DNA from 3 places in the Streptomyces sp. NPDC093071 genome. Region 2 is predicted to be linked to each of the others. Evidence: riboswitches for the same ligand, from Rfam matches in the RefSeq annotation. Region 2 holds a riboswitch; each other region holds the start of a gene.
The links. Region 2 has a riboswitch for thiamine pyrophosphate ahead of thiO (glycine oxidase ThiO). Riboswitches for the same ligand answer to the same signal wherever they lie in the genome.
Positions count from the first base shown of each region.

Region 1 (7,019 bases), on a different contig from region 2:
CCCGGCTCCCGCCGTCCGGCCGGTCGTCGGCGAGTCGCTGCCCCCCGTGCCCCCCGTCGCGCCCTCCCCGGTCGAGGCCGTGCCGGTGCAGGCCCCGGTGCCGGTGCGCCCCCCGGCGGCCGAGGCCGTACCGCAGGCGTCCGTATCGCAGACGCCTCCGCCCCCGCCGCAGGCGCCCGCGCCCATGCCCGCCGAGCCGACGCTCCACCTCGGGCACCGCGCCGCCGCGCCCGCGTACCCCGCCGCCTCCGGCCACCCCGGGAACGCGTTCCCCGAGGGCGAGGTGCCCGAGGGGTACACGCCGACCGAGCGCGACCTGCCCGTCATCAACCGCGGCGACACCGTCCAGGTGAAGGTCTCCCCCGTGCCCGCCCCCGCGGGCGAGGTCCCGTCCGGCGACGGCCCCGGCCCCCTCTACGTCGTCGGGGACGTCCACGGCTACCTCGACGAACTCCTCGCGGCCCTCCGCGCCCAGGGCCTCGTCGACGAGAACGGCGGCTGGTCCGCGGGCAACGCCCGCCTCTGGTTCCTCGGCGACTTCACCGACCGCGGGCCCGACGGCATCGGCGTGATCGACCTGGTCATGCGGCTCTCCGCCGAGGCCGCCGCCGCCGGCGGCTACTGCAAGGCCCTCATGGGCAACCACGAGCTGCTGCTCATCGGCGCCAAGCGCTTCGGCGACACCCCGGTCAACTCCGGCGCGGGCACCGCCACCTTCCAGGCCGCCTGGCTGCTCAACGGCGGCCAGAAGCAGGACATGGACCGGCTCCAGGACGTCCACCTCCAGTGGATGTCCCGGCTCGACGCCGTGGTGCGGGAGGACGACCACCTCCTCGTCCACTCGGACACCACCGCGTACCTCGAATACGGCGAGACCATCGAGGACGTCAACGACACGGTCCACGAGATCCTCACCCGGAACGACGCGGACGAGGTCTGGGACGTGTTCCGGAAGTTCACCAAGCGCTTCGCGTTCCGTGACGACGGGGGGCCGCAGGCCGTCCAGGAGCTGCTCTCCACCTACGGCGGCAGCCGGATCGTGCACGGCCACAGCCCGATCCCGTACCTCCTCGGCCAGGTCGGCACGGAGGACGGCGAGGACGGCGGCGGCCCGGTCGTCGACGGGCCGCACGTGTACGCCGACGGGCTCGCGATCGCCATGGACGGCGGAGTGACCATGGCCGGAAAGCTGCTGGTCGTCCAACTCCCGCTGAACGACAGGGCGAACGCCTGACGCATCACCCTGCGCATCCGTGGAGGGCGATTTCCGGAAACACCCTGTCAGCCCGTGGCGTCGCCGCAATACCATCGGGTGCATCCGTAGCAGGCTCTCCTCCGTTTCCGCCCGCCCGGCCGCCTTTCCGCGGCCGTCACGGGCCTACGGAGCATCGGGGGATGCACATGAACGTGGCTCCGCACCTGCTGACCGAGGACCGCGCCGAGTACGAGCGGGTCCTCGACGACGCACTGGACACCGCCCACGCACGTCCGGAACTCGCCGGGGTGGGCACCCGGCTCACGGTCGCGCAACTCCGCGCGATGACCCTGAACGCGACGGCGCTCGTCACCTCCGCGGCCGCGAGCGAGTACGACCACTTCGTGAAGGTCCGCGAGCAGAACCGCACGGCCGTCGGGACCCGCGCCCCGGTCCCGTACGACCTCCCCGGCCCCGGCGCGGGCGTCGTCGCGATCGTCACCGTCATGGTCCCCGTCCTCGCGGGCGCCGCCTCCGTCATCTTCCTGCTGGTCGGCGCGGTGGTGCACGCCCTCGCCCCCACCGTGGCGTTCGGCGCGACCCTGCTCACGGCCGGCCTGGTCTTCGGCTCCCTCGCCGCCGCCGGGCTGCTCTGCGCGGCCGCCGGGCTCCTCGTCACGGCCCTGCGCAACAGCCCGGCCGAGGTGAGCACGGGCGGCCCGCCCGCCGCCCCGGACGACGAACTCTCCCGCGCCCGCGAGGCCTGGCGCCTCGCCCTCCTCGAACGCGGCATCCTCCCCTTCCTCCGCGACGCCCTCGCCGCCACGAACCCTTCCGATCCCTGACGGAAGGCCCCCGGAACGACGGAGCCGGCCTGTCGGCTACAGGTCGGGCAGCCGTTCGCCGGCCGCGGGAGACCGTCCCTCCTCCAGCCAGTGGAGGTAGATCCGCACATCCGTCGCCAGGCGTCCCGCGAGGTAGGACGCGTAGTCCCGGACGGCGGCGGCCACACCCTGCCGGGCCCAGTCGACCTCGTCCCAGTCGTGGGCGGACAGGTACTCCGTGATCCGGCCGCGGTCGCGCCACCACTCCCGCACCGCGTCCGGCGTCCACCGCGCGTCGCCGTCGCAGCCGTACCCGAGAAGGGGATCGCGGTCGGCGGCTTCGACCAGCCGTGCCGTCTCCGCCGGCGTCCCGGGCTGACGGTAGACGTACTCGGTCAGGTACGCGCCGCCGTAGAGGACGTGCCGGGGCGCGGAGTCCCGGCCCGTCCGGCACGTGTCGGTCCCGCCGCCGTAGAAGGGCCCCGGCACGTTGAGCCAGAGCCAGTCCTCCCAGTCGCCCCGGAATGCCTCGCGGTCCTCGCCGAGGCCGGCGACGGGGTCGTAGTAGAGCGCCATCGGCCGAGCATAGAAGCCCCGCTTGATCGCGCCGACGGGATCCGGATGTCCGGAACGCCGTTCCGGGAAGCCCCTCGCCCTTCCCGGAACGACGCGCCCGAAGGACCCGGCGTCAGTCCGCCAGCGGCAGGTAGACCCGGTTGCCGCTCGCCGCGAACTCCTTCGACTTCTCCGCCATGCCGGCCTCGATCTCCTGCTCCGTGCCGCCGTGTTCGCGGCGGATGTCCTGGGAGATCTTCATCGAGCAGAACTTCGGACCGCACATCGAGCAGAAGTGCGCGGTCTTCGCGGGCTCCGCCGGGAGCGTCTCGTCGTGGAACTCGCGGGCGGTGTCCGGGTCGAGGGCCAGGTTGAACTGGTCCTCCCAGCGGAACTCGAAGCGCGCGTCCGAGAGCGCGTCGTCCCACTCCTGGGCACCCGGGTGGCCCTTGGCGAGGTCCGCCGCGTGGGCCGCGATCTTGTAGGTGATGACGCCGGTCTTCACGTCGTCGCGGTTGGGCAGGCCCAGGTGCTCCTTGGGCGTCACGTAGCAGAGCATCGCCGTGCCCCACCAGGCGATCATCGCCGCGCCGATGCCCGAGGTGATGTGGTCGTACGCGGGCGCGACGTCCGTGGTCAGCGGGCCGAGCGTGTAGAACGGCGCCTCCTCGCAGATCTCCTGCTGGAGGTCGATGTTCTCCTTGATCTTGTGCATCGGGACGTGCCCGGGGCCCTCGATCATCGTCTGGACGTGGTGCCGCTTGGCGATCGTGTTGAGCTCGCCGAGCGTCTTCAACTCCGCGAACTGCGCCGCGTCGTTGGCGTCCGCGATCGAGCCGGGCCGCAGGCCGTCGCCGAGCGAGTACGTGACGTCGTACGCCGCCAGGATCTCGCAGAGCTCCTCGAAGTGCGTGTAGAGGAAGTTCTCCTTGTGGTGCGCGAGGCACCAGGCGGCCATGATCGAGCCGCCGCGCGAGACGATGCCGGTCTTGCGGCGCGCGGTGAGCGGCACGTACGGCAGGAGCACGCCGGCGTGCACCGTCATGTAGTCGACGCCCTGCTCGGCCTGTTCGATCACCGTGTCCTTGTAGATCTCCCAGCTCAGCTCCTCGGCCCTGCCGTCGACCTTCTCCAGGGCCTGGTAGAGCGGGACGGTGCCGATCGGCACGGGGGAGTTGCGCAGCACCCACTCGCGGGTGGTGTGGATGTTGCGGCCGGTGGACAGGTCCATGACCGTGTCGGCGCCCCACTTGGTCGCCCAGGTCATCTTCTCCACCTCCTCCTCGATGGAGGAGGTGACGGCGGAGTTGCCGATGTTGGCGTTGACCTTCACCAGGAACCGCTTGCCGATGATCATCGGCTCGATCTCCGGGTGGTTGACGTTCGCCGGGAGCACGGCCCGGCCCGCCGCGATCTCCTCGCGCACGACCTCGGGGGAGACGTTCTCGCGGATCGCGACGTACTCCATCTCCGGCGTGATCTCGCCACGGCGGGCGTACGCGAGCTGCGTCACCGCCTGGCCGGAGCGGCCCCGGCGCGGCAGCCGGGGGCGGCCGGGGAAGACGGCGTCGAGGTTCTTGAGGCCGCCGCCGCGCGGCGAGGTGTGCTTGATGCCGTCGTCCTCGGGGCGGACCGGGCGGCCCGCGTACTCCTCGGTGTCGCCGCGCGCGATGATCCAGTTCTCGCGCAGCGGCGGCAGGCCCCGCCGCACGTCGGTGTCGACGGTGGGGTCGGTGTACGGGCCGGACGTGTCGTACAGCGTGACGTCCTTGCCGTTGGTGAGGTGCACCTGACGGACCGGCACCCGCAGGTCGGGGCGCGATCCCTGGACGTATCCCTTGTGCCAGCCCGGCGTGCGGCCTTCCTGGCTGGTGGCAGGCGTGCGTGCATCCTGAATGGTCATGAGACCGATCTCCCTACGCCGGCATTACCCGGTAACAGGTTCGGCGGTCGGCGCAGCCTCCTCCCGTACGTACATCGGTACGCGCGTACGGTGATCAGCGCCCTCTCAGCCCGGTGCTCCGAGCTCCCGCGTGTGCAAAGGTGTCACCACGCTAGCGTCATCCCGGGCGTGCTGAACAGTGGGCCCCCGCCGTTCTTGCGATGATCGGTCGGTGACTTCCCCCCAGCAGCCCCCCGAGCCCCACGACCACTCCCACGGTCCGGGCCCCTCCCACGGCCATGGATCCGGGCATGGACACAGCCACGCGCACGGGCCCGCCGCGCCCGTGTCCCGACACCTCCGCAAGGTCATCGCCGCCGTCCTGGTCCCCTTCGCCACCGCCGTCCTGGTCGGTCTCGCGGTCCTGTGGCCCGGCGGCGCCCCGCCGCACGAGCGCACCGGCGTCGGCTTCGACCGGCAGACCGAGCAGGGCAGGGTCGTCTCCGTCGAGCAGGTCGACTGCAAGGCCGTGAACGCGGGTCAGGTCCCGCCGACCGGCGACACCTCCACCCCGGAGGGGCGCGAGGCGGTCGAGGCCCAGCAGGGGGAGTGCAAGCGGGCGAAGGTCGAGGTCACCACCGGTCCGAACAAGGGGCGCGAGTTCACCGAGATCGTGCAGCCGGGCGCCCCGCGCCAACTGGAGGAGGGTCAGGGCGTGGTGGTGGCGTACGCCCCCGACGCCCCGTACGACCTGCAGTATTCGGTGACGGACGTGAACCGCAAGGTGCCGTTGGCGGTGCTCGCCGGCATCTTCGCCCTCGCGGTCGTGGCGGTCGGGCGGATGCGGGGGCTGATGGCCCTGGTCGCGCTCGCCGTGAGTTTCCTGGTGCTGATGTTCTTCATCCTGCCCGCGATCCTGCAGGGGTCGAATCCGCTGGTGGTGGCGGTGGTCGGATCGAGCGCGATCATGCTGATCGCGCTCTATATGTGCCACGGCCTCTCGGCCCGCACCTCGGTCGCGGTGCTGGGCACGCTGATCTCGCTGCTGCTCATCGGACTGCTCGGCTCGCTCTTCATCGGCTGGGCCTCGCTCAGCGGCAACACCGACGACAACACCGGCCTGATCAAGGGGCTCTATCCGGACATCGACATGTCCGGCCTCCTGCTGGCCAGTGTGATCATCGGTTCGCTCGGTGTGCTCGACGACGTGACGGTCACCCAGACCTCGGCCGTCTGGGAGCTGCACCAGGCCGATCCGGGCATGGGACCGCGCGGCCTGTATCGGGCGGGGATCCGGATCGGCCGCGACCACATCGCCTCGGTCGTGAACACGCTGGTGCTCGCCTACGCGGGCGCCGCCCTGCCGCTGCTGCTGCTCTTCTCCATCGCGCAGAGCAGCATGGGGACGGTGGCCAACAGCGAGCTGGTGGCCGAGGAGATCGTCCGGACGCTGGTCGGGTCGATCGGTCTGGTGGCGTCCGTCCCGGTCACCACGGCGCTCGCGGCGCTCGTGGTCTCCGCCGACCGCGCGGAGGGCACCGACCGCCCGGGGACCGGCGGCCGGAAGCCCTCACCGGCGCGGGGCGGACGCCGCCGACGCGCCAAGTGACGCGCACGCACCGGGTGGTACGTCCGGTCCGTCGGCGCGCCGGCTCGGGGGGTCGGCCACGCGGAAGGGTCCGGATCGGTACGGGTCGGTGACGGTGTGCTCGTCTCAGGCCGGGCCGGCGTTCTCCTCGGCGAGGATCCGGCCCAGCGCCGCCTCCAGGTTGTCCTCGAAGTCGCCGAGTGTCCGTTCCTGACCGAGCGGAACCAGCTTGTCCGTACGGTCGAGGAAGGCGACGAGCGGCGGCGCGCTGGCCCGGAACAGGGCGCGGTCACCGCCGACCTGGAGCCGGATGGAGACGTCCGAGAGCCGCTCGGGCTCGGTCGGGGCGATGTGCACATCGCCGTCCCCGCTCGGCCGGTTGATCCCGTCGAGCAGCAGTTCACGGCCGAAGGCCCAGGTCACGGGTGCGTCCCCGGGGAGGTGGAACGTCATCCGCACCGCATAGGGATCCCGGGTCTCATACCGCAGTTCGACCGGGATCTTGAAGGAGAGCTCCTCGGAGACGAGGAAGCTCATCAGGACCTCGGCCTGAACCGACTCTCGCATCATGTACCCCGCAGTAGATGAAGCAGTTGTGTAAACACAGCTGCTGAAAGCTGTGACCGAAACGGCCAGGAATGATCCCCCGTGGCCCTCTTGACGCAATCGTGCTGTAAGCACTAGCAGATCACAAGGAGTGATTTTTCAGATACTGATAGAGAACGCGAGCGACCCGAAGAGCCTTCCGATCTCGGTGCGTAGTCGCTCGACTGCTGGGAGCAACCGTTCTTGCTGGTGGAGGGGGAGGGAAATCGCCATTGCGGCCGCCGCGGAGCCCACGGTGAGGGGGATTGCGGCGCAGACCGTGCCGAGCGCATATTCCTGACGCTCCACCAGGGGTTCCATTCTCCCCAAACCGCCCAAACGATCCAAAAGCGCACTTCGGTTACTCACCGTGTACGGGGTGATGGATTC
Region 1 is NZ_JBIVPH010000005.1:178,197-185,215, forward strand. It holds gene ACIQD7_RS21595 (metallophosphoesterase) at 1-1,234, shown strand, start outside; gene ACIQD7_RS21600 (hypothetical protein) at 1,396-2,040, shown strand; gene ACIQD7_RS21605 (ferredoxin) at 2,077-2,595, opposite strand; gene thiC (phosphomethylpyrimidine synthase ThiC) at 2,708-4,477, opposite strand; TPP riboswitch at 4,471-4,617, opposite strand; gene ACIQD7_RS21615 (YibE/F family protein) at 4,689-6,065, shown strand; gene ACIQD7_RS21620 (SsgA family sporulation/cell division regulator) at 6,171-6,611, opposite strand; gene ACIQD7_RS21625 (IclR family transcriptional regulator) at 6,750-7,019, opposite strand, start outside.
Region 1: another riboswitch for thiamine pyrophosphate. It lies ahead of thiC (phosphomethylpyrimidine synthase ThiC); the one in region 2 lies ahead of thiO (glycine oxidase ThiO).

Region 2 (7,019 bases):
TTCTCGCCGAGCGCCTGCGCGGGCGTGCCCGGCAGGCTCTCGTCCGGAGTGAAGAGCCACTCCAGCATCTCCTCGTCGGTGAAGCCGTCGTCCCGCAGCAGGGTCAGGGTCCCGGTGAGGCCCTTGACGACCTTGTCGCCCTGGATGAAGGCGGCGGGCACCTGCAGCGCGTTGTTCTCTCCGCGGCGCACGGCGATGAGCTGGCCGTCCTTGACCAGCTGCCGCACGCGCGTCACCTCGACATCGAGCATCTCCGCGATGTCGGGCAGGTAGAGCCAGGCGGGGACGAGAGCATCGATCTTTGCGTCAATCTCGGTCACGTGGACAAGCCTGCCATCCCGGACCGACAGCCGGTAGTCGGGCCTACCGCACTGCCGCCTTCAGGGGTACGGAGGGGTCCGCCGCACGGGTCGGGTCGAGCGGGGTCGCCGTCTCGATCAGTCTGCGGCCCTGGGCCAGGTCGCGGGGGCGGCCGACGGTGAGGAGGGCCACCGGCACGCCGGCGCGCAGCCAGAGGACCGACCAGGTCTCGTCCGCCGGGGTGCCGCGCCACAGCAGCTCGTCCGCGCCCGCGTGGTGTCCCGCGTACTGGACGAAGTGCCCGAACTGCTCGGACCAGAAGTACGGCACGGGGTCGTACGGCCCGGGCTCGGCGCCGACGATCGCGGCGGCGACCGTGCGGGGGCCCTGGAGCGCGTTGTCCCAGTGGTGGACGAGGAGGCGCTCGCCGTAGCGGGCGGAGGGGAAGGAGGCGCAGTCCCCGACCGCGTACACGTCGGGCAGGGAGGTGCGCAGCCGGTCGTCGGCGGTGACGGCGCCGCTCGGGTCGAGGGCGATGCCGGAGCCGGCGAGCCAGGCGGTGGCGGGGCGGGCGCCGATGCCGACGACGACGGCCTCGGCGGGCAGTGCGCGGCCGTCGGCGAGGAGGACCCGGCCGGGTTCGACCGCGTCCACGCGCGCGCGGGTGAGGAGTTCGGCGCCGTTCGCCCCGTACCACTCGGCCATGGGGGCGGCGACCTCGACGGGCAGGACCCCGGCGAGCGGGAGGTCGGCGGCCTCGACGACGGTGACGGCGCAGCCCGCGCCGAGCGCGGCGGTGGCGAACTCGGCGCCGATCCAGCCGGCGCCGACGACCACGACGGCGTGGCGGCGCTCCAGGACGGGCCCGAGGCGCACGGCGTCGTCGAGGGTGCGCAGCAGGTGGACGCCGGGGACGCCGTCGGAGCCGGGCAGGACGAGCGGATGGGCACCGGTGGCGATCACCAGGGTGTCGTACGCGACGGGCCCGGCCTCGGTGTCGACCTCGTGGTCGGCGGCGCGCAGTCCGGTGACGTCCACGCCGAGCCGGAGTTCGATGCCGAGGTCCTCGAAGTCGACGTCGAAGGCGGAGTCCTCGGCCTTTCCGAGGAGGACCGCCTTGGAGAGCGGGGGCCGGTCGTAGGGCTGGTGGGGTTCGGCCCCGATGAGGGTGACGGGACCGGTGAAGCCCTGCTCGCGCAGGGCGACGGCGGTCTGGACGCCCGCCATCCCGGCGCCGACGACCACGACGCGCCGCTGGGTCTGCTTCTGCTCGCTCACACGGTCACCTTACGTACCTGACCCCCCGTCAGGAAGGGCGGGGGGCCGGGCCCCCTCGTGGCACGGGCCCGGCGGAAGCTAGTCTGGCGGGCGTAAAGCACTCGCGGGAGCCCGGACGCACCGGGCTGAGAGGGAGGCTGGACGGCCTCCGACCGTACGAACCTGATCCGGGTCATGCCGGCGAAGGGAGGGGCTGGACGCCCATGCGTTCTTCCGAAGCGCGAAGGGCTCCCGACGTCCGGGGGACCGACGTCCTCGTGGTCGGGGGCGGAATCATCGGCCTGGTCACGGCCTGGCGGGCCGCGCGGCGCGGGCTGAGCACCGCCGTCGTCGACCCGGAGCCGGGCGGCGGGGCCGCGCGGGTCGCGGCCGGGATGCTCGCCGCCGTCACCGAGCTGCACTACGGCGAGGAGACCCTGCTCGGGCTCAACCTCGCCTCCGCCGCCCGCTATCCGGCCTTCGTCGCCGAGCTGGAGGAGGCCGCCGGTCTCGACGTCGGCCACCGCGCCTGCGGCACCCTCGCCGTCGCCCTCGACGCCGACGACCGGGCGCACCTGCGCGAGCTGCACGCCCTGCAGACCCGCTGCGGGCTCGCCTCGGAGTGGCTGAGCGGCCGCGAGTGCCGCCGCCTGGAGCCGATGCTGGCGCCGGGGGTGCGCGGCGGCCTGCGGGTCGACGGCGACCACCAGGTGGATCCGCGCCGGCTCGCCGCCGCGCTCCTCGTCGCCTGCGAGCGGGCCGGGGTGGTCTTCCACCGGGTCCTCGCGGAGCGGCTGAGCGTGGTGCGGGACCGGGCGCGCGGCGTGGTCCTGGCCGGGGGCGGGGAGCTGGAGGCCGGGCAGACCGTCCTCGCGGCGGGCAGTCTGAGCGGGCGGCTGGCGGGGGTGCCGGACGAGGTGCTTCCGCCGGTGCGCCCGGTGAAGGGCCAGGTCCTGCGGCTGCGGGTGCCGGCCGCGTACGCCCCCTTCCTCTCCCGGACCGTCCGGGCCGTCGTCCGGGGCAGCCACGTCTATCTGGTGCCCCGGGAGAACGGCGAGCTGGTCGTCGGCGCCACCAGCGAGGAGCTGGGCTGGGACACGACGGTGACGGCGGGCGGGGTGTACGAGCTGCTGCGCGACGCCCACGAGCTGGTGCCCGGGATCACCGAGCTGCCGCTCACCGAGACCCTGGCCGGGCTGCGCCCCGCGTCCCCGGACAACGCGCCGCTGCTCGGTCCGACCGCCCTGCCCGGTCTGCTGCTCGCCACCGGCCACTACCGCAACGGGGTGCTGCTCACCCCGGTCACCGGCGACGTCATGGCCGAGGTGCTGGCCACGGGCGTCCTGCCCGACGAGGCGCGCCCCTTCACCCCCCGCCGTTTCTCCCCCGTCCCTCCCGTACGTCAGGAGCAGCCCGCATGAGCGCGACCCCACCCGCGAACGGCGTGCCCGCGCACGACGCGACCGCGAACGCGAACGACGCGTCCACGACCGTGACCGCGTCCGTGACCGTGACCGTGTTCGTGAACGGGGAGGCGCGCGAGCTCTCCGGCCCCGTCTCCCTCGACGCCCTCGTCGCGACCCTGACCACGGCCCGCTCCGGGGTGGCCGCCGCCCTGAACGAGACGGTGGTGCCGCGCGGCGAGTGGGCGTCGACGCCGCTCGGCGACGGGGACCGGGTGGAAGTCCTGACCGCGGTGCAGGGGGGCTGAGCGCGATGTCCGACGACGTGTTCGTCCTGGGCGGTACGGAGTTCTCCTCGCGCCTGATCATGGGCACCGGCGGGGCGCCCAGCCTCGACGTCCTGGAGCGCTCCCTGGTCGCCAGCGGCACGGAGCTGACCACGGTCGCCATGCGGCGCCTGGACCCGACCGTGCAGGGCTCGGTCCTCTCCGTCCTGGACCGGCTCGGCATCCGGGTCCTGCCCAACACGGCGGGCTGCTTCACGGCCGGCGAGGCGGTCCTGACCGCCCGGCTCGCCCGGGAGGCGCTCGGCACCGACTGGATCAAGCTGGAGGTCGTGGCCGACGAGCGGACCCTGCTGCCGGACGGCGAGGAGCTCCTGAGCGCGGCGGAGACCCTGGTCGACGACGGCTTCACCGTCCTGCCGTACACCAACGACGACCCGGTCCTCGCCCGGAAGCTGGAGGACGTCGGGTGCGCGGCGATCATGCCGCTGGGCTCCCCGATCGGCTCCGGGCTCGGCATCCGCAACCCGCACAACTTCCGGCTGATCACGGAGCGGGCGGGGGTGCCGGTGATCCTGGACGCGGGGGCCGGCACGGCGTCGGACGCGGCGCTCGCGATGGAGCTGGGGTGCGCGGCGGTGATGCTGGCGTCGGCCGTCACCCGGGCGCAGGAGCCGGTCCTGATGGCCTCGGCGATGCGGCACGCGGTCGAGGCGGGGCGGCTCGCGCACCGGGCCGGCCGCATCCCGCGCCGCCACTTCGCGGAGGCGTCGTCGCCGGTGGAGGGCCTGGCGCGGCTGGACCCGGAGCGCCCGGCGTTCTGAGCCCCGGAGCCCTCCGGCGCTCGTCACAGGTGTGCTGCGGTCCGGGGCGGGCGCACCGGACGCGTGTGCGCGGCTCGTAGACTCGTCGCCGTGGACACGACCCTTCAGGACCCCCTCGTCGGGCGGCTGCTCGACGGCCGCTACCGCGTCGACGCGCGCATCGCCGTCGGCGGGATGGCCACGGTCTACCGGGCCGTCGACACCCGCCTCGACCGCGTCCTCGCGCTCAAGGTGATGCACCCGCAGCTGGCGACCGACGCCGCCTTCGTCGAGCGGTTCATCCGCGAGGCCAAGTCCGTCGCCCGGCTGGCGCACCCCAACGTGGTGGGCGTCTTCGACCAGGGCGCCGAGGGCGCGTACGTCTACCTGGCGATGGAGTACGTCCCGGGCTGCACCCTCCGCGACGTGCTGCGCGAGCGGGGCGCCCTGGCGCCCCGGGCCGCGCTCGACATCCTGGAGCCGGTGCTCGCCGCGCTCGGTGCCGCGCACCGGGCCGGGTTCGTGCACCGGGACATGAAGCCGGAGAACGTCCTGATAGGGGACGACGGCCGGGTGAAGGTCGCGGACTTCGGTCTCGTCCGGGCCGTGGGCTCGGCGACCGCCACCACCGGCTCGGTCCTCGGCACGGTCTCATACCTGGCGCCGGAGCAGATCGAGCACGGCACCGCCGACACCCGCGCCGACGTGTACGCCTGCGGCGTCGTCCTGTACGAGATGCTGACCGGCGGCAAGCCGCACGCGGGCGACACGCCCGCCCAGGTCCTCTACCAGCACCTGAACACGGACGTGCCCGCGCCCTCGGCCGCCGTGCCGGGGCTGGCCCCGGGGCTCGACGGGCTGGTCGCGGCCGCTGCGGCCCGCTCCCCCGAGGCCCGTCCGCACGACGCCGTCGCCCTGCTGGGCCTGGTCCTGGAGACCCGGTCCGCGCTCACCGACGGGCAGCTGGACGCGGTGCCGCCGCAGGCGCGGTCCGGCGCCCGGGACACCGCCGACGACCGGACGAGCGTGATCGCGCGTGCCGTGCCGGCCGAGGAACGCACCAGCGTGATCGACCTGCCGCTGCCGGAGGAGAGCGGCGCCCCCCGGGTGTCGCACACCGGCCGGATGCCGGCGCCCGAGCCGCCCGCGGCCCCCGGCGCCCGCCGGCTGCCGCCGCGCGGCCCGCTGCTCGTGATCGCCGCCGTCCTGCTCGTCCTCGGTCTGGGCGGCGGGGTCTGGTACATCAACTCCGGCCAGTTCACCCGCGTCCCGGCCGTCCTCGGCCAGACCGAGGCCGCCGCGACGGAGCGGATCACCGGCGCCGGCCTGGAGGTCGGCACCACGAAGCGCGCCTTCAGCGACGTGTACGAGCGCGGCACCGTCATGGCCGTCGACCCGGCGCCCGGCGAGCGCCTGCGGGGCAACGGCACGGTCGTCCTCACCCTCTCCCGGGGCCCGGAGATCGTGAAGGTGCCCAACCTCCGGAACAAGCCGCTCGCGGAGGCCAGGAAGGCCCTGGAGAAGGAGGGCCTGGTCGCGGGGGTGGTCACCCGCGAGTTCAGCGACTCCGTCGCCCGGGGGGCCGTGATCGGCTCCGACCCCGAGCCCGGCACCGAGCGCGCCCCCGACTCGGCGATCGCCCTGGTCGTCAGCAAGGGCTCCCCGATCGACGTGCCCGATGTGACCGGCGAGACCGTCGCCGACGCCACGGCCGCGCTCCAGGAGGCCGGGCTCACCGTCCGGGTCGCCCCCGAGCGGATCAGCTCCCCCGAGGACGCCGGCTCGGTCGCCGCCCAGTCCCTCGCGGAGGGCAGCCGCGCCGCCGAGGGCGACACCATCACCCTCACCGTCTCCAAGGGCCCCGAGCTGATCGAGGTCCCCGACGTCACCGGCGAGCCGACCGAGGACGCGCGCGCCGCCCTGGAGGACGCGGGCTTCGAGGTGAAGGTCGAGAAGACCTTCCCGTACCTCGGCGACACGGTGGCGGACCAGTCCGTGGAGGGCGGCTCCACCGCCCCCGAGGGCTCCACGATCACCCTCACGATCAAGGGACTGTAGAAACCCATGCGCAACCCCGTCGGCGGCCACGTCCCCGTGGCCGGCGGTCTCGCCACGGTCGGCCTGGGCTACGCCCGCGAACTGGGCGCCGAGACCGTGCAGGTCTTCGTCGCCAATCCGCGCGGCTGGGCCACCCCGGCCGGCAGTCCGGCCCAGGACGAGCGGTTCAGGGCCGAGTGCGCGGAGGCCTCGCTGTCGGCCTGGGTGCACGCCCCGTACCTGATCAACTTCGGCTCGCACACCGAGGCCACCGCCGAGAGGTCGGTGGAGTCGCTGCGGCACTCGCTGCGCCGGGGCCGGGAGATCGGCGCGAAGGGCGTGGTGGTGCACACCGGCTCGGCGACCGGCGGCCGGCCGCGCGAGGTGGCGCTCGCCCAGGTGCGGGAGCGGCTGCTGCCGCTGCTCGACGAGCTGACGCACCCGGACGACCCGGACCTGCTCCTGGAGTCGACGGCCGGTCAGGGCTCCTCGCTCTGCTCGCGGACCTGGGACTTCGGCCCGTACTTCGACGCCCTCGACCGCCACCCCAAGCTGGGCGTCTGCCTGGACACCTGTCACGTGTTCGCCGCCGGGCACGACCTGACGGGCCCGTCCGGGGCGGCGCGGACCCTCGACCTGCTGGTGGAGACCGTCGGCGCGGGGCGGCTGAAGCTGATCCACGCCAACGACTCGAAGGACGTCGTGGGCGCCCACAAGGACCGGCACGCGAACATCGGCGCCGGTCACATCGGCGAGGACGCCTTCCGGGAACTGCTGCGCCATCCGGCGACGGAGGGGGTGCCGCTGGTCATCGAGACGCCGGGCGGCAAGGAGGGACACCGGGCGGACGTGGAGCTCCTGAAGAAGCTGCGCCCTTGAGGAATACCCCTAGGGGGTATACGGTTCCTTCGGGCGGGAACCGCCATCCGACGTTG
Region 2 is NZ_JBIVPH010000003.1:326,833-333,851, forward strand. It holds gene ACIQD7_RS12775 (Rv2175c family DNA-binding protein) at 1-320, opposite strand, end outside; gene ACIQD7_RS12780 (NAD(P)/FAD-dependent oxidoreductase) at 364-1,578, opposite strand; TPP riboswitch at 1,672-1,784, shown strand; gene thiO (glycine oxidase ThiO) at 1,782-2,978, shown strand; gene thiS (sulfur carrier protein ThiS) at 3,050-3,268, shown strand; gene ACIQD7_RS12795 (thiazole synthase) at 3,274-4,068, shown strand; gene pknB (Stk1 family PASTA domain-containing Ser/Thr kinase) at 4,159-6,105, shown strand; gene ACIQD7_RS12805 (deoxyribonuclease IV) at 6,112-6,963, shown strand.

Region 3 (7,019 bases), on a different contig from region 2:
CGCCTCCGAGATCGAGCCCGGCAAGACCGTGCAGGCCTACGTGGACGAGGCCAACGCCAACCTCGGCGAGAAGATCGTCCTCGACCGCTTCGCGCAGTACGCCGACGGCTTCGTCTACGCGTACATGCACCGCACGATGCCCGACCTGCCGCCGCAGATCGGTGTCCTCGTCGAGTTCGACAAGGCCGACGCCGCCGTCGCCAAGGGCGTCGCCCAGCACATCGCCGCCTTCGCGCCGAAGTACCTCACCCGTGAGGACGTCCCGGCCGAGGTCGTCGAGTCCGAGCGCCGCATCGCCGAGGAGACCACCCGCGCCGAGGGCAAGCCCGAGGCCGCGATCGCCAAGATCGTCGAGGGTCGCGTCAACGGCTTCTTCAAGGACGCCACGCTGCTCGGCCAGCCGTACGCCCTGGACAACAAGAAGTCCGTCCAGCAGGTCCTGAACGAGGCCGGTGTCACCCTGAAGCGCTTCACCCGCATCAAGGTCGGCATCTGAGTCCGGTCGCGAACGCGACGGACACCGGACCCCGGTAGGGTCTGAAGCAGTCGTCCGCGCCCGCGCAGGACGACCGCAGATCTGACGAGGAGGCCATTGCCGCACGGGATACCGCGAGGACCCAAGGCAATGGCCTCCTTCGTATGTGCACGAGGAGAGCTCCATGAACCAGGGCGCCGTACAGGGCGACGACAACAACGGCAAAAAGGCCGGCCGCTACATGCTGAAGCTGTCCGGGGAGGCCTTCTCCGGCGGCACCGGCCTCGGCGTCGACCCCGATGTCGTGCACGCCATCGCGCGTGAGATCGCGGCCGTCGTCCGCGACGGCGCGGAGATCGCCATCGTGATCGGCGGGGGCAACTTCTTCCGCGGCGCCGAGCTCCAGCAGCGCGGCATGGACCGGGCCCGTTCCGACTACATGGGAATGCTCGGCACCGTGATGAACTGCCTCGCGCTCCAGGACTTCCTGGAGAAGGAGGGCATCGACTCCCGCGTCCAGACCGCCATCACCATGGGCCAGGTCGCCGAGCCGTACATCCCGCTGCGCGCCGTGCGCCACCTGGAGAAGGGCCGCGTGGTCATCTTCGGCGCGGGCATGGGAATGCCGTACTTCTCCACGGACACCACCGCCGCCCAGCGCGCCCTGGAGATCGACGCCGAGGCCCTGCTCATGGGCAAGAACGGCGTCGACGGCGTGTACGACTCCGACCCGAAGCGCAACCCCGACGCGGTCAAGTTCGACGCGCTCGAGTACGGCGAGGTGATCGCCCGCGACCTCAAGGTCGCCGACGCCACCGCCGTCACCCTGTGCCGGGACAACAACCTCCCGATCCTCGTCTTCGAACTGCTCGCCGAGGGCAATATCGCGCGCGCGGTGAAGGGTGAGAAGATCGGCACGCTCGTGAGCGACCAGGGCACCCGGGCCTGACCCGAACCGGGAACCGCCCCGCCAGGGGATGGACAGAGCCCTGCCGGTCGTACACCGTGCAGGACACAACGCGACGACACGCAGGAGCAAGTGGTGATCGAAGAGACCCTCCTCGAGGCCGAGGAGAAGATGGAGAAGGCCGTCGTGGTCGCCAAGGAGGACTTCGCCGCGATCCGCACCGGCCGTGCGCACCCGGCGATGTTCAACAAGATCGTGGCGGACTACTACGGCGCCATCACCCCCATCAACCAGCTGGCCTCCTTCTCCGTCCCGGAGCCGCGGATGGCCGTGGTGACCCCGTTCGACAAGAGCGCGCTGCGCAACATCGAGCAGGCGATCCGTGACTCGGACCTCGGCGTCAACCCGAGCAACGACGGCAACATCATCCGGGTGGTGTTCCCCGAGCTGACCGAGGAGCGCCGCCGCGAGTACATCAAGGTCGCCAAGGGCAAGGCCGAGGACTCGAAGATCTCGATCCGCTCGGTGCGCCGCAAGGCCAAGGAGTCCATCGACAAGCTCGTCAAGGACGGCGAGGTCGGCGAGGACGAGGGCCGCCGCGCGGAGAAGGAGCTCGACGACACCACCGCGAAGTACGTCACGCAGGTGGACGAGCTGCTCAAGCACAAGGAAGCCGAGCTGCTCGAGGTCTGATGAACGACTCTTCCTGGGATGCCCCGGCCGGTTCCGGCCGCGGGGGACCCCACCAGGGTCCCGCCCCGGCGGGTCCCGCACACGATCGGCACCGGGCGGCGCAGACTCGGCCCATGCCCATCGTGCCCGACGTTCCCACCGGCGGATTCCAGGACGGTCACGGCCGGGGGGCCGCTCACCCGAGCGGTCCCCTGTTCCGTGACGAGACGCCGCACGAGCACCCGCAGGAGCCCATGCCCAGCCCCACCCCGCCTCCGCCGCCCGCGCCGCCGGCGCCACGGCAGAAGAAGAGCGCGGGGCGGAACCTGGGCGCGGCCATAGGGGTCGGGGTCGGCCTCGGCGCCGTCATCATCGCCTCGCTGTACATCTGGGCGCCGGCGTTCGTCGGGGTGATCGCGGTCGCCGTGGTCGTCGGGCTGTGGGAGCTGACGTCCCGGCTCCAGGAGCGCAAGCAGATCAAGGCGCCGCTGGTACCGCTCGCGGTCGGCGGCGCGGCGATGGTCGTCGCCGGGTACGTGCGCGGTGCCGAGGGTGCCTGGGTCGCGATGGCCCTGACGGCGCTCGCGGTCCTGGTGTGGCGGATGACGGAGCCGCCCGAGGGCTATCTGAAGGACGTCACGGCGGGCGTGTTCGCCGCGTTCTACGTGCCGTTCCTGGCGACGTTCGTGGCGCTGCTGCTGACCGCGGACGACGGTCCGGAGCGGGTGCTCACCTTCCTGATCCTGACGGTGGTCAGCGACACCGGGGCGTACGCGATCGGCTGGCGCTTCGGCAAGCACAAGCTGGCGCCGAGGATCAGCCCCGGCAAGACCCGCGAGGGCCTGGTCGGCGCGGTGACGTTCGCGATGGCGGCGGGCGCGCTGTGTATGCAGTTCATGATCGACGACGGGATCTGGTGGCAGGGTCTGATCCTCGGCCTCGCGGTGGCGGCGAGCGCGACGCTCGGCGACCTCGGCGAGTCGATGATCAAGCGGGACCTGGGCATCAAGGACATGGGCACGCTGCTGCCCGGTCACGGCGGCATCATGGACCGGCTGGACTCGCTGCTGCCGACGGCGCCGGTGGTGTGGCTGCTGCTCGCGCTGTTCGTCGGGACCGGCTGACCGGTCACGGTCCACGCGGCGGAGTCGCACGTCGACACGGCATGGACCGGCTGACCTGCGGTTCTTTGGAGGAGGGACCCGTTGTCCACAGGGCGGCGGGTCCCTCTTCGTATCTCTGCGACACTGGTAGCACCATGCCCAAGCCCGGAGAACTCACTTTCGTCGCCCCCCGCGGAGCCAAGAAGCCGCCGCGGCACCTGGCCGACCTCACGCCCGCCGAGCGGAAGGAGGCCGTCGCCGCGATCGGCGAGAAGCCCTTCCGCGCCAAGCAGCTGTCCACGCACTACTTCGCGCGGTACGCGCACGACCCCGCCGAGTGGACCGACATCCCGGCCGCCTCGCGGGAGAAGCTGGCCGGGGAGCTGCTGCCCGACCTGATGTCCGTGGTGCGGCACATCTCGTGCGACGACGACACCACCCGCAAGACCCTGTGGCGGCTGCACGACGGCACCCTCGTCGAGTCGGTGCTCATGCGCTACCCGGACCGGGTGACCATGTGCATCTCCTCGCAGGCCGGCTGCGGGATGAACTGCCCGTTCTGCGCGACCGGGCAGGCCGGCCTCGACCGGAACCTGTCGACCGCCGAGATCGTGCACCAGATCGTGGACGGCATGAGGGCCCTGCGCGACGGCGAGGTCCCCGGCGGCCCGGCGCGGCTTTCGAACATCGTCTTCATGGGCATGGGCGAGCCGCTCGCCAACTACAAGCGGGTCGTCGGCGCCATCCGCCGTCTCACCGACCCCGAGCCGGACGGCCTGGGCCTGTCCCAGCGCGGCATCACCGTCTCCACCGTCGGGCTCGTGCCCGCGATGCTCCGCTTCGCCGACGAGGGCTTCAAGTGCCGCCTCGCGGTCTCGCTGCACGCCCCCGACGACGAGCTGCGCGACACCCTCGTGCCCGTCAACACGCGCTGGAAGGTCCGGGAGGTCCTCGACGCGGCCTGGGAGTACGCGGAGAAGTCCGGCCGCCGGATCTCCATCGAGTACGCCCTCATCCGGGACATCAACGACCAGGCCTGGCGCGGCGACCTCCTCGGCCGGCTGCTCAAGGGCAAGCGGGTGCACGTCAACCTGATCCCGCTGAACCCGACGCCCGGTTCGAAGTGGACGGCGTCCCGCCCGGAGGACGAGAAGGCCTTCGTGGAGGCGATCGCGCGGCACGGCGTGCCGGTGACCGTGAGGGACACCCGAGGTCAGGAGATCGACGGTGCCTGTGGACAGCTGGCCGCCGCCGAGCGCTGAGCTTGTACTCTGAGCTCGAACACATCTCCATATTCCGACAGGGGAGCGCCACAGCGCTGAGAGTGCGGTGTCCGTCAGACCGCAGACCCTCTGAACCTCGCCCAGGTCATTCTGGGTAGGAAGTTCGGTCGTAACTCGAGCTGTTGCGCCCTGCCCGCGTCCGGTCCGCCGGACACGGGCAGGGCCGCGTCTCTTCCTGGTCCCACCCAGGAGGAAAACTTCAGTGAGCATCAAGAAGCAGGCCGCCGTCGCGGTCCTCGCGGCGCTCGGCGTCACCGCCCTCGCCGCCTGCGGCACCGACGGCGCCGGCCAGGACGCCGGCAAGTCCGGCGCGCCCGCGCCGAAGACCGTGACCCTCGTGAGCCACGACTCGTTCAACGCCTCCAAGGAGGTCCTGGCCGAGTTCACCAAGCAGACCGGCTTCACCGTCAAGGTCCTCAAGGCCGGCGACGCGGGCGAGGCCGTCAACAAGGAGATCCTGACCAAGGGCTCCCCGCAGGGCGACGTCTTCTTCGGCGTCGACAACACCCTGCTCTCCCGCGCCCTCGACAACGGGATCTTCGTCGGGTACCAGGCGAAGGGGCTCGACCGGATTCCGGCGGAGTACCACCTGGACGGGGAGCACCGGGTCACCCCGATCGACTCCGGCGACATCTGCGTGAACTACGACAAGAAGTACTTCGCCGACAAGAAGCTGGCACCGCCGGTGACCTTCGACGACCTGGCGAAGCCCGCGTACAAGGACCTGCTGGTGGTCGAGAACCCCGAGCGGTCCTCCCCGGGCCTCGGCTTCCTCCTCGGCACGGCCGCGAAGTACGGCGACGACGGCTGGCAGGACTACTGGAAGAAGCTCAAGGCCAACGGCGTGAAGACCGTCGACAGCTGGGAGCTCGCCTACAACCAGGAGTTCTCCGGCTCGGCCGGCGGCAAGCAGGCCAAGGGCGACCGGCCGCTGGTCGTGTCGTACGCCTCCAGCCCGCCGGTCGAGGTGCTGTACGGCGAGCCGCAGCCGAAGGTCGCCCCGACCGGGGTGTCCACCGGCACCTGCTTCCGGCAGACGGAGTTCGCGGGCCTGCTGAACGGCGCGAAGAACCCCGAGGGCGGCAAGGCGCTGATCGACTTCCTGATCTCCAAGAAGTTCCAGGAGGACATGCCGCTCCAGATGTTCGTCAACCCGGTGGCGAAGGACGCGGTGCTGCCGGAGCTGTTCACGAAGCACGGCGTGGTCGTGGAGAAGCCGGAGACCATGGAGCCCGGGAAGATCGCCGAGAAGCGCGACGCGTGGATCCAGCAGTGGTCGTCGCTCGTCCTGAAGTAAGGCGCGACCCGCGGGGGAACGCGGCGCGGCTGGGGCTCATGGCCCTGCCCGTCGCGTTCTTCGCGGTGTTCTTCGCCTGGCCCGTCGTGTCCATCGTGGACCGGGGGCTGCGGCCCGACGGCAGCTGGCGGTTGGGCGGGATCGGCGAGACGCTGGGCCGGCCGGACATCCTCGACGTGCTCGGCTTCACCGCCTGGCAGGCGCTCGCCTCCACCGGCCTCACGCTGCTCGTCGCCCTGCCCGGCGCGTACGTCTTCGCCCGCTTCGACTTCCCCGGCAAGAGCGTCCTGCGGGCCGTGGTCACGGTGCCGTTCGTGCTGCCCACCGTCCTGGTCGGCACCGCGTTCCTGGCCCTCGTCGGCCGCAACGGGCTCACCGACGAGCTGTGGGGGCTGCGGCTCGACACGAGCGTGTGGGCGATCCTCCTCGCCCACGTCTTCTTCAACTACGCGGTCGTCGTCCGGACCGTCGGCGGCCTCTGGGCACAGCTCGACCCGCGTCAGGAGGAGGCCGCCCGGGTCCTCGGCGCCTCCCGCTTCACGGCCTGGCGGACGGTGACGCTGCCCGCGCTCGTCCCGGCCGTGTCGGCGGCGGCCCTGATGGTCTTCCTCTTCACCTTCACCTCCTTCGGCGTCGTGCAGATCCTCGGCGGGGACGCGTACACGACCCTGGAGGCGGAGATCTACCGGCAGACCGCCCGGTTGCTCGACCTGCGGACGGCCGCCGTCCTCACCCTCGTGCAGTTCGCCGCGGTCGGCGCGATCCTCGCCCTGCACGCGTGGACGGTACGGCGGCGGGAGACCGCGCTGCGGCTCGTACCGCCGGAGCGGACCGCGCGCCGGCCGCGCGGCGCCGGGCAGTGGGCGCTGCTCGGCGGCGTCCTCGTCTCGGTGGCGCTCCTGATCCTGCTGCCGCTGGGCGTGCTCGTGGAGCGCTCGTTCGCCGGCCCCGGGGGGTACGGGCTCGGCTACTACCGGGCGCTCGGCTCGCTGGACGAGAGCGGGACCTTCCTGGTGCCGCCCCTGGAGGCGATCGGCAACTCGCTGCGGTACGCGCTGGCCGCCACCGCCATCGCCGTCGTGATCGGCGGGCTCGCGGCGGCGGCGCTCACCCGGCGAGCCGGGCGGCTCGTCCGGGGCTTCGACGCGCTGCTGATGCTGCCGCTCGGGGTCTCCGCCGTCACCGTCGGCTTCGGGTTCCTCATCACGCTCGACGAGCCGCCGCTCGACCTGCGCGCGAGCTGGATCCTCGTCCCGCTCGCGCAGGCGCTCGTCGGCGTCCC
Region 3 is NZ_JBIVPH010000014.1:102,483-109,501, reverse strand. It holds gene tsf (translation elongation factor Ts) at 1-496, shown strand, start outside; gene pyrH (UMP kinase) at 660-1,424, shown strand; gene frr (ribosome recycling factor) at 1,518-2,075, shown strand; gene ACIQD7_RS32360 (phosphatidate cytidylyltransferase) at 2,075-3,178, shown strand; gene rlmN (23S rRNA (adenine(2503)-C(2))-methyltransferase RlmN) at 3,313-4,419, shown strand; TPP riboswitch at 4,449-4,559, shown strand; gene ACIQD7_RS32350 (thiamine ABC transporter substrate-binding protein) at 4,643-5,737, shown strand; gene ACIQD7_RS32345 (ABC transporter permease) at 5,776-7,019, shown strand, end outside.
Region 3: another riboswitch for thiamine pyrophosphate. It lies ahead of ACIQD7_RS32350 (thiamine ABC transporter substrate-binding protein); the one in region 2 lies ahead of thiO (glycine oxidase ThiO).